DNA from 2 places in the Halanaerobium sp. ST460_2HS_T2 genome. Region 1 is predicted to be linked to the other one. Evidence: a T-box and tRNA genes for the amino acid it is inferred to sense, from the RefSeq annotation. Region 1 holds a T-box; the other holds one or more tRNA genes.
The links. The T-box of region 1 lies ahead of ileS (isoleucine--tRNA ligase). A T-box ahead of a tRNA ligase gene usually reads a tRNA of that ligase, here a tRNA-Ile.

Region 1 (5,530 bases):
ATACAAGATTGAGCTAAAAATGATTAAGACCAGAAACAAAATGATCATATACCAGACTGTTAAATTAAATTTTAAGGAATAATTTTTATAAGTAAAAGTCTTATTCATCTTTGATAACCTTCATTCTATATCCACGACCTCGAACAGTCTCCAGCAGCTTTATCTCGTGCTGATCATCAATTTTTTTTCTTAAAAATCTTATATAAACATCAACAATGTTGGTGTTATTACCACTCATATAACCCCAGACATGTTCTTCTATCTGAGATCTACTTAATATATGGCCTCGATTTCTCATTAAATATTCTAAAACAGCATATTCTTTGCTGGTAAGTTCAATTACTTTATCTGCTCTCTTAACTGAATAGTCAATAGTATTTAAAATCAAATCTCCATTTTTTAAAATATTACTGTGTTCTTTAACCCCTCTTCTAAAAATTGTTTTTATTCTCGCAGTAAGTTCTTCAAAAGCAAAAGGTTTGGTTAAATAATCATCTGCTCCCATATTTAAGCCTTTAACCTTATCTTCCAGACTATCTCTGGCAGTTAAAATAAGTACAGGGGTTTTATCCTCCCAATCTCTTAATTCTCTTAATACTTCCAGTCCACTTTTTTTAGGAATCATAATATCTAAAATAATTAGATCATACTCATTAACAATAGTTTTATCAATTGCTTCTTCACCATCATAAACAATATCAGCTGTATAGTTTTCTCTTTCTAATCTTTTTTTTATTATTTTAGCTAAATCTTTTTCATCCTCTACAATAAGAATTTTCATTAAAACACTTCCTTCAATCTAAAGTTTACAATTTTTATAAATGACTGGAATAAAGTATCCCTTATTATTAATTTATACTTTTAGATAATAAATCCTTTATCTCAAAAGACAAATCTTAACATTTTATTTAAAACATGTTATATTTTTTTGATTTCCTATTTATTATTTAATGAGTATAGCAGCGGAATATTAAAAAATGATTAAAAAAAACAGCCCTATAATTAGGGCTGTTTAAAAACAATTATTTTAGTCTGCTATTTTTTTATTTTTCAGCTTCAATAACGTCAGCACATCTCTGACAGATATCTTCATGTTCTTCTATTTCACCAACTGTTTCGTCATATTTCCAGCAGCGATCACATTTTTCTCCTTTTGCCTCACTAACTCTAACTAAAACAGAACTTTCCTCGCCCTGATGAGAATTTTCAGCAGTTAGTTGGTCATTAAGTTCAGCCTGAGAAACTATAAATAAATCTGCAAGCTGATCTATTTCTGCTCCCAGAAGTTCCTGCTGCTCTTCATTAGCAGCTTTTAATTCGACCATGGCTTCTAGAGAATTCCCAATTTTTTTGTCAGCTCTTGCAAGTTCAAGAGCCTTCGAAACATCTTTTCTTAAAGCAAGTAATTGATCCCATTTATCAATTAGCTCCTGATCATAAAAACTTTCCTTTATTTCCGGCCAGTCAGTTAAAAACACACTTTCTTCAGCTTTCATTTGTTCTGGTAGGAACTGCCATACTTCTTCTGAGGTATGAGGAAGTACAGGTGCTAGAATAACCACCAGACCCATCATGATATCATATAAAGTACTCTGAGCTGAACGGCGGCTTAAAGAATCTGTCCCATCTGTATACAGTCGGTCTTTTGTGATGTCCATATAAAGTGAACTCATCTCAACTGTACAGAAGTTATGAACATCATGATAAACTCTATGATATTCATAGTTTTCAAAAGCAGAGGTTACCTTTTTAATCAGATCCTGTAAACGAATCATAATCCAGCGGTCTAATTCTCTGCGGTCTTCATATTCTACATAATTTTCGTCACTATCAAAATCACTTATATTTCCCAGGATAAAGCGGTAAGTATTCCGAATTCTTCTATATGCTTCAGAATTCTGCTTTAAAATATTATCTGATACTTTAATATCATTTTTAAAATCAGAAGATGCAACCCACAGCCTCAAAATATCAGCACCGTATTGATCAATAACTTTATGGGGAGAAACTACATTCCCCTGTGACTTGGACATCTTATTTCCTTTTTTATCAACAGTAAAGCCATTGGTAATTACCTCATTATATGGTGCTCTGCCTTCAGTAGCCACTGCAGTAAGTAAAGAAGAATTAAACCAGCCGCGGTACTGGTCAGTACCCTCTAAATATACCTGTGCCGGCCAACTTAAGTTTTCACGAGTTTCCAAAACAGCCTTGTGACTGGAACCAGAATCAAACCAGACATCCATTATATCTTCTTCTTTAGAAAAATTATTACTATCACAGTGAGGACAGCTGTATCCTGCTGGCAGTAAATCCGCTGCATCTTTTTCATACCAGGCAGCTGATCCTTCTTCTGCAAAAATAGCTTTAACAGAATCTAAAGTATCATCATTAATTATTGCTTCACCACATTCATCACAGTAGAAAATAGGAATTGGTACTCCCCATTTTTTCTGGCGTGAAATACACCAGTCTGAACGCTCAGAAATCATATTGCTCATTCTTTCTTCACCCCAGGCTGGATACCATTCCACATCTGCAATAGCCTGCAGTGCTTCTTCTTTAATTGCATCAATAGAAGCAAACCACTGATCTGTCGCTCTAAAGATTAAATTACCCTTACAGCGCCAGCAGTGTGGATACTGATGGTCAATAAAATCAAGATTCATTAACAAATTCTTTTCTTTTAATTTATCAGTAACCATAATATTAGCTTCATCATAATGTTTGCCTGCAAATTCTCCAGCTTCTTCAGTAAAATGACCCTTGTTATCCATAGGTGCATAAACATCTAAATCATATTCCTGACCAACTACAAAATCATCATGTCCGTGTCCAGGTGCAGTATGTACACAACCTGAACCCTGTTCTAAAGTAACATGCTCTCCCAAAATTAAAAGTGATTCACGGTCAACTATTGGATGCTGCGCTTTTTTATTTTCCAACTCTTTGCCGCTAAATTCTTCACTTATGATTTCGTAATCTTCAATATCAGATTGAGACATTACTGAATCTACTAGTTCTTTTGCCATAACCAGCTTTTCACCTTCTGCCTCAACTACTACATAAGGATAATCAGGATGAAGAGCAATTGCCATATTAGATGGAATAGTCCAGGGAGTAGTTGTCCAGATAACTATATAGCTGTCTTCATTGCTCAGCTTTACCCCACCAACTTCGACCTCATCAATCATCGGAAATTTAACAAAGATTGAAGGTGCTCGATCTTCACCATATTCAACCTCTGCTTCAGCCAGTGCTGTCTCACAGTGAGGACACCAATGTACAGGTTTTTTACCTCGATAAAATAAATCTTTTTTTGCCATTTCTCCGAAAACTTCTATCTGTTTTACTTCATATTCTTTATTTAGGGTTAAATATGGATTTTCCCATTCTCCCCAGACACCAAGACGCTTAAACTGTTCTCTCTGGCGATCAACATATTTTAAAGCATAGTTAGTACATTTTTCTCTCAATTCAGAGATAGAAAGATCTGCTCGTTCCTGATCACTCATTTCACTTGTAACCTGATGTTCGATTGGCAGACCATGGGTATCCCAGCCAGGTACATAGGGAGAATAATAACCTCTTAAGGTTGCAAATCTGGTTACAAAATCCTTTAGAATTTTATTTAAGGCATGACCAATATGAATATCTCCATTGGCATATGGAGGACCATCATGCAAAATAAAGGATTCATTACCCTCTCTATTTTCCACTGCTTTTTCATAAATTTCTTTTTCCCGCCAAAGTTTTTGAAAATCAACTTCTCTTTCACTTAGATTTGCCCGCATTGGGAAATCTGTATCAGGTAAATTAATTGTCTCCTTATAACTCATTTACTTATATAACCTCCTGTAAAAATATATTAAAAATAAAAAAAGTCTCCTGTCCTGGAAGGGACGAGAGACCGCGGTACCACCCTAATTAAAATAAGTAAGCAGATAAATTCTTTATTTTTAAGCTCACTAATTTTATCTCAGCAATCTTTAACGCAGAAATACGGGTATACTACTGAATTCATATACCGACTCCAGGGTGATCTTCTCAATTTTCAGTTTCCCGGCTTCCACCATCCCCGGTTCGCTGTAAACTATTAAAAATTGATACTCTCCCTTTCAAAATCAATTTATTTATATAGCATTTTTATCAATTATAAACTATCATTCTAAATAAGTCAAGTTCTAAAAATAAAGATAACTTTTTGCAATAACTAATACCAGCAAGCTGATTTAATTATTTTCTTCCAAATCAGTTTTGCCTTCTCTTCCTGCTTCAACTTCAAAACTAGAATCATCGAAATTTCCTCTCAATGATTCTTCACCTTCTTCATTCAACATTTCAAGATGGCTTTCCAGAAGTGTCTGAAAGCGGATCTTAAAGAAATTTCTCTGCTCTCTCAACTGCTCAAGTTTCCGTTTCTCTGAAGCGACCTGATCACGCGCATTTTCTTTTATTTTTTCTGCTTTTATTCTTGCTTCTTTAATAATCATTCGAGCTTCATTATCTGCCTGCTCTATTCTTTCAGAAATAGTACCCTGGATAGAATCAAGAGTATTCTGCAGCTTATCTTCCATATCTTCATAGTTTTCTATTTTTTCATTCAAAGCTTTATTTTCTTCCTGAAGATTGTTCAAATCTTTAAGCAGTCTTTCATAAGCAACGCCCACATCATCCAAAAATTCATCAACCTGAGTGGTATTATAACCAAATGTTGACTTTTTAAATTCCTTATTATATATATCAAGTGGGTTTAACTTCAAAATATCCCTCCTTCTAAAATCAGGTTAATCTTTTTAAAGTTAACTTGATTCTTCCTTTATTCGAAATACCTCTTTCGGCTTCAACCTTAACTCTACCCCGGCCCCTCACAGAAATGAGATCCCCTATTTCTACCTCTGCAGCCGGATCAGTTTCTATTTTCCAGTTTAATTTAACTTTTTCATTCTCTATATCTCTTGACATTTTACTGCGGGAATCACCAAAACCAGAACTGGCTACTGAATCCAACCTCATAGAAGCAACAGTAGTTAAAATTTCTTTCTCATGTTGTACAGGTTTAACAATTTCAGACTCTTTAATCTCTTTAACTTCTATGGGTACCTGATGTACTTTATCCAGCTTCAATTCAATAATATCTTCAATTTCAGCTGCCACTATAATCTGAGCAAAATCTGAATGAACAAGAATATCACCAATCATTTTGCGCTTAAGTCCCAGCCCCATTAGAGCCCCTAAAAAATCTCTGTGACTAAGTTTTTGAAATGCAAAATTACCATTTAGTTGATAAATTTTTATCTGCTTTTCTACTAGGTCTGGAAACAAATATTCTGGAAAAATAACCAGTCTTTTTCTTTCTGCTCCAGGATAGCCTCCCTCTTTTTTAAAATTGATTTCAGCAATCTGTTCAATTAAAGGAATCGCAATCTCAATCTGATAGGGGTTTAAAAAATCTGTTGCCTGAGTTTTATGATATTTTAAAACCTGTTCACATTTATCTAAAATATGTGAACCCAGTATTCTATCTTCT
Region 2 (5,530 bases), on a different contig from region 1:
TCCTGATCTCAGCAACCAGCAGCGACAGCGTTATAAAGAACGTGAACAGTTATTTTCTTTAAATAAATTAGCAGCCAGGTTTTATAATTATTTATTGACTGAAACTGAGATGGGAAGGGATGCCCTGAATTATCTAAAGGAAAGAGGTTTTGGAGAGTCAGAAATTGAAGAATTTAAGCTTGGTTATGCAGCTGATGAATGGCAGCTTTTATTAAATTTTTTACAAAAAAAGGGGTTCGGTATTAATTTAATTAATAAAGCTGGTTTGATCAGTGAAGGGAAAAATAATTCTTATTATGATAAGTTTAGAAACCGAGTTATGTTTCCTATATTTAATAATCGAGGGGAAGTAATTGCATTTGGAGGTAGAATTTTGGAGACTGAGGATGGTTATGGTCCTAAATATCTTAATTCTCCCGAAACTCAAATTTTTAGTAAAAAGAAAAATTTATATGGTTTACATCTTGCTAAAGAAACTATTCGTAAAAAAAATAGCTGTATTATTATGGAAGGTTATACTGATGTCATCCAGGCTCATAAAAATGGATTTAATAATTCTATTGCTTCTCTAGGTACAGCTTTTACTGAAGAGCAGGCAAAATTAATCCATAGATATGCCGAAAACGCTTATATAGCTTATGATGCAGATACAGCCGGTAATAAAGCAACTTTAAGAGGGCTTGATATATTGAGTGGAACAGGAATCAATGTCAAAGTTATTCAGTTAGCCGAAGGTAGTGATCCAGACCAACTATTAAAAAATGAAGGCAAAGAAAGCTTTGATAAATTAATAGAAGAAGCTGTAAATTTAATTGATTTTAAAATTAATATGATTGTTAAGAATAAAAATCTTAATGATCCAGGAGTGCGAAAAAAAGTTTTGAAGTCAATTGTTAAACTTTTGAGTGAGGTTAGTGATAATCTGGAAAGAGAAATTTATATTGAAAGGGCTGCTGCTAAAACAAATTTCAAGGCAGAAGTGCTGGCCGATGAAGTGGAAAAAGAATTTCAGAGAAATAAAAGCAGGAATTATCAAAGAAATAGAGAAAAACAAAATAAGCAAACAGAAAAATCATTTGACTTATACTCACAATTATCGTATTATCAAAAAGTTGAGGAAGAAATTCTGGCTCATTTTATTAGTAATCCTGGTTTAAGAGAGCAGATTACAGCCAGACTTTCTAAAAATGATTTTAATGGTAGAACTGCTCAACTTGCGGAACGTTTATTTAGGGGTAGTGTGATCAGCAATTCAGTTAAAATTGATAAAATAAAAAATGAGTTAGGAGATGAACTTTTATCTTACTGGTCAGAAATTCTGGTTAAACAGGATAATTCTTTAACTAAAGAACACATTTTAGAACTGGCTGAATATTTAAGTTCTAAAAGAATAGCCAGCAACAAAAAAAAGCTGTGCAATTTACTCAGTAGAAGAGAACTAAGTTTAAATAAATTAAATCGCATTTTATTAACATTTTATAGTTTGAATTATAATATTGAAAGGAGGGACTAAAGTGGCTGAAAAAGATATGAGTCCTGCCAAAATAGATGAAGTTAAGAATCTTGTCAATCGTGGAAAAAAAGAAGGGGAATTAACTTATGAAGAAATTATGGATGCCCTGGAGGATATTGATTTAGATTCTGAAGATATAGAGAAAATCTATGATATATTCAGTGAAATGAATATTGAAATAGTTAATTCTAAATTAGAAGATGAAGAGGATGAAGATGACGAAGATGAAAATAGTGGTCTTGATCTGAGTGTTCCTAAGGGTGTTGGTATAGATGATCCTGTTCGAATGTATTTAAAAGAGATTGGTAAAGTGGACCTTTTAACAGCAGATGAAGAGGTGGAACTTGCCAAAAGAATGGAACAGGGGGATGAATGGGCTAAACAGCAACTTGTTGAAGCAAATTTGAGGCTTGTGGTGAGTATTGCCAAAAAATATGTTGGTCGCGGAATGCTTTTTCTTGATTTAATTCAAGAAGGTAATATGGGACTAATGAAAGCAGTAGAAAAATTTGATTATACCAAAGGTTATAAGTTTAGTACCTATGCTACCTGGTGGATCAGACAAGCTATTACTCGTTCTATAGCTGATCAGGCCAGAACAATTAGAGTTCCAGTCCATATGGTTGAAACTATTAATAAACTGATCAGAGTTTCAAGACAGCTTCTACAGGAAAAGGGAAGAGAACCCAAGGCGGAAGAAATTGGTGAAGAGATGGATATCTCCGCTGAAAAGGTAAGAGAAATTATGAAAATTGCACAGGAACCTGTTTCGCTTGAGACTCCCATCGGAGAGGAAGAAGACAGTCACCTTGGTGATTTTATTGAAGATGAGGATTCTCCTGCTCCTGCATCAGCGGCATCATATATATTGCTTAAAGAACAGTTAGATGGAGTTTTGGATACTCTTACTGATAGAGAAAAGAGAGTACTTGAACTTAGATTTGGAATTGAAGATGGTCGACCAAGAACTCTGGAAGAAGTGGGAAAAGAATTTGGAGTTACCAGGGAAAGAATTCGACAGATTGAAGCTAAAGCACTGCGGAAATTAAGACATCCCAGCCGCAGTAAAAAGTTGAAGGATTACCTGGAATAAAGAGTATGAATGGGGAATTGGAAGTATTTATGAGATATTACAATATTATCATTAATATTTCGGAGATTAATTGCAAATTTACTCTTGACCTGGACTGATTTCTATCATATAATTATTCTTGTCGTCACAAATAATAGATTTGTTTTTTGCAGCGGGCCCATAGCTCAGCTGGTCAGAGCAACCGGCTCATAACCGGTTGGTCCCAGGTTCGAATCCTGGTGGGCCCACCAAGGAATATTAACACCCTGTTCTTTAATTAGAGCAGGGTTTTTTTGCTTTTAAATAATAAGTATGCTAATGAGTATCTATTTGAGGAGGTTAAGTTATGGCAAAAGTAGCAGAAGTTGTTCAGTTGGTGGGAGAACTTGCTCCCGGTAGATTGGCAGAAGACTGGGATAATGTAGGTCTGCAGGTTGGAGATCTAAACCAGGAAGTAGAAAATGTACTGCTGGCACTTGATTTTAATAATGAAATTTTCACTGAAGCTTTAGATAAAAATTGTCAGTTAATTATTACTCATCATCCTTTTATTTTTAACGGGATCAAATCTGTGGATGCCCAGAGTGAAAGTGGCAAATTAATTTATGGACTGATTAAAAATGATATTTCCTTATTTTCTGCCCATACAAATTTGGATATTGCTGAAGGTGGTTTAAATGATTATCTGATTAGAAAATTAGATGTGGAGAATATTTCTGTTTTAAAAACAACCAGCAGCCTTAACTATTATAAGCTGGTTACTTTTATTCCTGAAGGCAGCTTTAAAAATGTACGAGATGCACTTTATGCTGAGGGGGCCGGTAAATATAAAAATTACAGTCACAGTGGTTTTTACCAGCAGGGAAATGGTAATTTTAGACCTTTAGAAAATTCTGATCCTTATTTGGGGCAGAAAGACTCGCTTAATCAGGTAAATGAATATAGATTTGAAACTATAGTAGCACCTGAAAATTTAGATAAGGTCGTTAAAACTTTGCTAAGAGAGCATCCTTATGAGGAACCTGCCTGGGATTTATATCAGATGGAGAATTTAAAAAATGAAAAGGGTATTGGCAGAATTGCTGATTTAAAAGAAGAAATTGAGCTCCAAACTTTAATAGAAAAGATCAAAGAGGTTTACAGCATAGATCAGCTTAAAGTTGTAGAGCAGAAAAATAAAATAAAGAGAATAGCTCTCTGCAGTGGAAGTGGGGCTGATTTTATCAAAGATGCCTATTATCAGGGGGCAGACCTTTATCTAACAGGAGATATTAAATTTCACGAAGCTCAGACAGCAGAAGAGTTGGGCTTATCTTTAATTGATTTTGGTCATTATGGCAGCGAAAAATTTGTTCGAGATTTATTAGCTGCCAGTTTAAAGACAAAAGCTTCAGCAAAATTAAATAAAGAGTTAAACTTTATAAAATCAGAGCTTAATACAAATCCCTGGACCTATAAATAAGGTCTAATAAGTGGGTGTTTTTAACTTGAGTAGAATGCTTGACATATTATAAATCTGGTGGTATACTTTATATGGTAAAAAAATAAGTTAACCGGATGATCGCATCTTTTATGATGAGGAAAGTCCGAGCTCCACAGGATAGGATGCCGGGTAACACCCGGTGGAGGTAACTCCCAGGCTAGTGCCACAGAAATATACCGCTTTTTGATGAAAGGGTTTTCTTGAAATTCTTATCATTGGAAGTAAGGGTGAAAAGGTAAGGTAAGAGCTTACCGGGTTTCAGGTAACTGGAATGCCAGGTAAACCCCATCTGGAGTAAGTCCAAATAGAGAGAATATAAAAGTGATCCGCTTTTCTCCGGGTAAGGACGCTTGAGGGTTCAGGCAACTGTGCTCCCAGATAGATGATCATCTAATACAGAACTCGGCTTATAGGTTAACTTATTTTTTTCTCTGTTATATTTTCAATTTTTATAAAAATCAAAAAAGGGGTGTTTGAATGGAGAAAGCAGTAATTGATGTAATAGATTATATTGATGCGGCAGTAAATAAAACAGAGCAATTTAATGATTATTCTCCTGAAATGAGTAACAAAGTTCTGGATAATAGAATTATGACACTCGAAGGTTACATAAGATATATTGAACGAGAAACGATGCCCAGATTAGAAGGTCTGGTAGAAAAGCTTGAGGAGGTAAATGATGGTTGATCAGATATATTATAAAATTCAGTATCCTCTTAAAAAAGCTATAGATTTAATGAAAGATTTGGATAGTCATGATCTAGATTCACTTGGTGAAGGTTTAAGTGATTATGACAGAGAAAAGATTGCTAGCTTCATAGAAGACTGGAATAATGGCGGTAGAGAAAAACTGACAGCATTAATCAGTGATTTGAGAGCCCAACAATAAATAATATTATTTTAAACCATAGCTGATTGGCTGTGGTTTTTTTATGTCAATAAAATATTACCTTAATTTATTAAAGGTGTCTGAGGGATATTTTGTTCTTTAAAAGACTATAAATATTATAAAAAGAATATTTATAGATAAAAAATACTTAAATACTCTAATAATACCTATTTACTTTATTATAATACCTATATCCTCTTCAAATTGAGCTCTCTTCGCTCTAAGATATATATTAGAGGTGAGCTGAATGCAAAAAGAATTTATTGGTAGAAAAATTAAAGAATACCGGAAGATCAATGAGTTAACCCAGGAGGGTCTAGGTGAAAAGGCAGGACTTCATTATACATATATTGGTCAGGTAGAACGAGGAGAAAAGGAACCTTCCTTAAAATCACTGATAAATATTGCTGATGCTCTTGGGGTAGGTGTGGACAAATTACTGATTAATTATGATTTGAGTTCGGAGGCGAGTATTAAGATTTCTAATATAACTGATCTGCTTTTAAATAGAGACGAAAAAGAACTAGAGATGATCTACACACTTTTAAAAGATCTGACACAGATTTTAGAGGA

Region 2: it encodes a tRNA-Ile, which carries the amino acid that the T-box ahead of ileS (isoleucine--tRNA ligase) is inferred to sense. The anticodon was not compared.

The regions. Positions count from the first base shown of each region.
Region 1 covers NZ_QPJF01000002.1:101,766-107,295, forward strand. The annotation lists gene DFR80_RS01925 (cell wall metabolism sensor histidine kinase WalK) at 1-108, opposite strand, end outside; gene DFR80_RS01930 (response regulator transcription factor) at 101-781, opposite strand; gene ileS (isoleucine--tRNA ligase) at 1,044-3,839, opposite strand; T-box leader at 3,896-4,131, opposite strand; gene DFR80_RS01940 (DivIVA domain-containing protein) at 4,233-4,763, opposite strand; gene DFR80_RS01945 (RNA-binding protein) at 4,783-5,530, opposite strand, start outside.
Region 2 covers NZ_QPJF01000025.1:8,244-13,773, forward strand. The annotation lists gene dnaG (DNA primase) at 1-1,513, shown strand, start outside; gene rpoD (RNA polymerase sigma factor RpoD) at 1,530-2,606, shown strand; tRNA gene DFR80_RS11910 (tRNA-Ile) at 2,760-2,836, shown strand; gene DFR80_RS11915 (Nif3-like dinuclear metal center hexameric protein) at 2,932-4,047, shown strand; RNA gene rnpB (RNase P RNA component class A) at 4,131-4,494, shown strand; gene DFR80_RS11925 (hypothetical protein) at 4,546-4,755, shown strand; gene DFR80_RS11930 (hypothetical protein) at 4,748-4,957, shown strand; gene DFR80_RS11935 (helix-turn-helix domain-containing protein) at 5,205-5,530, shown strand, end outside.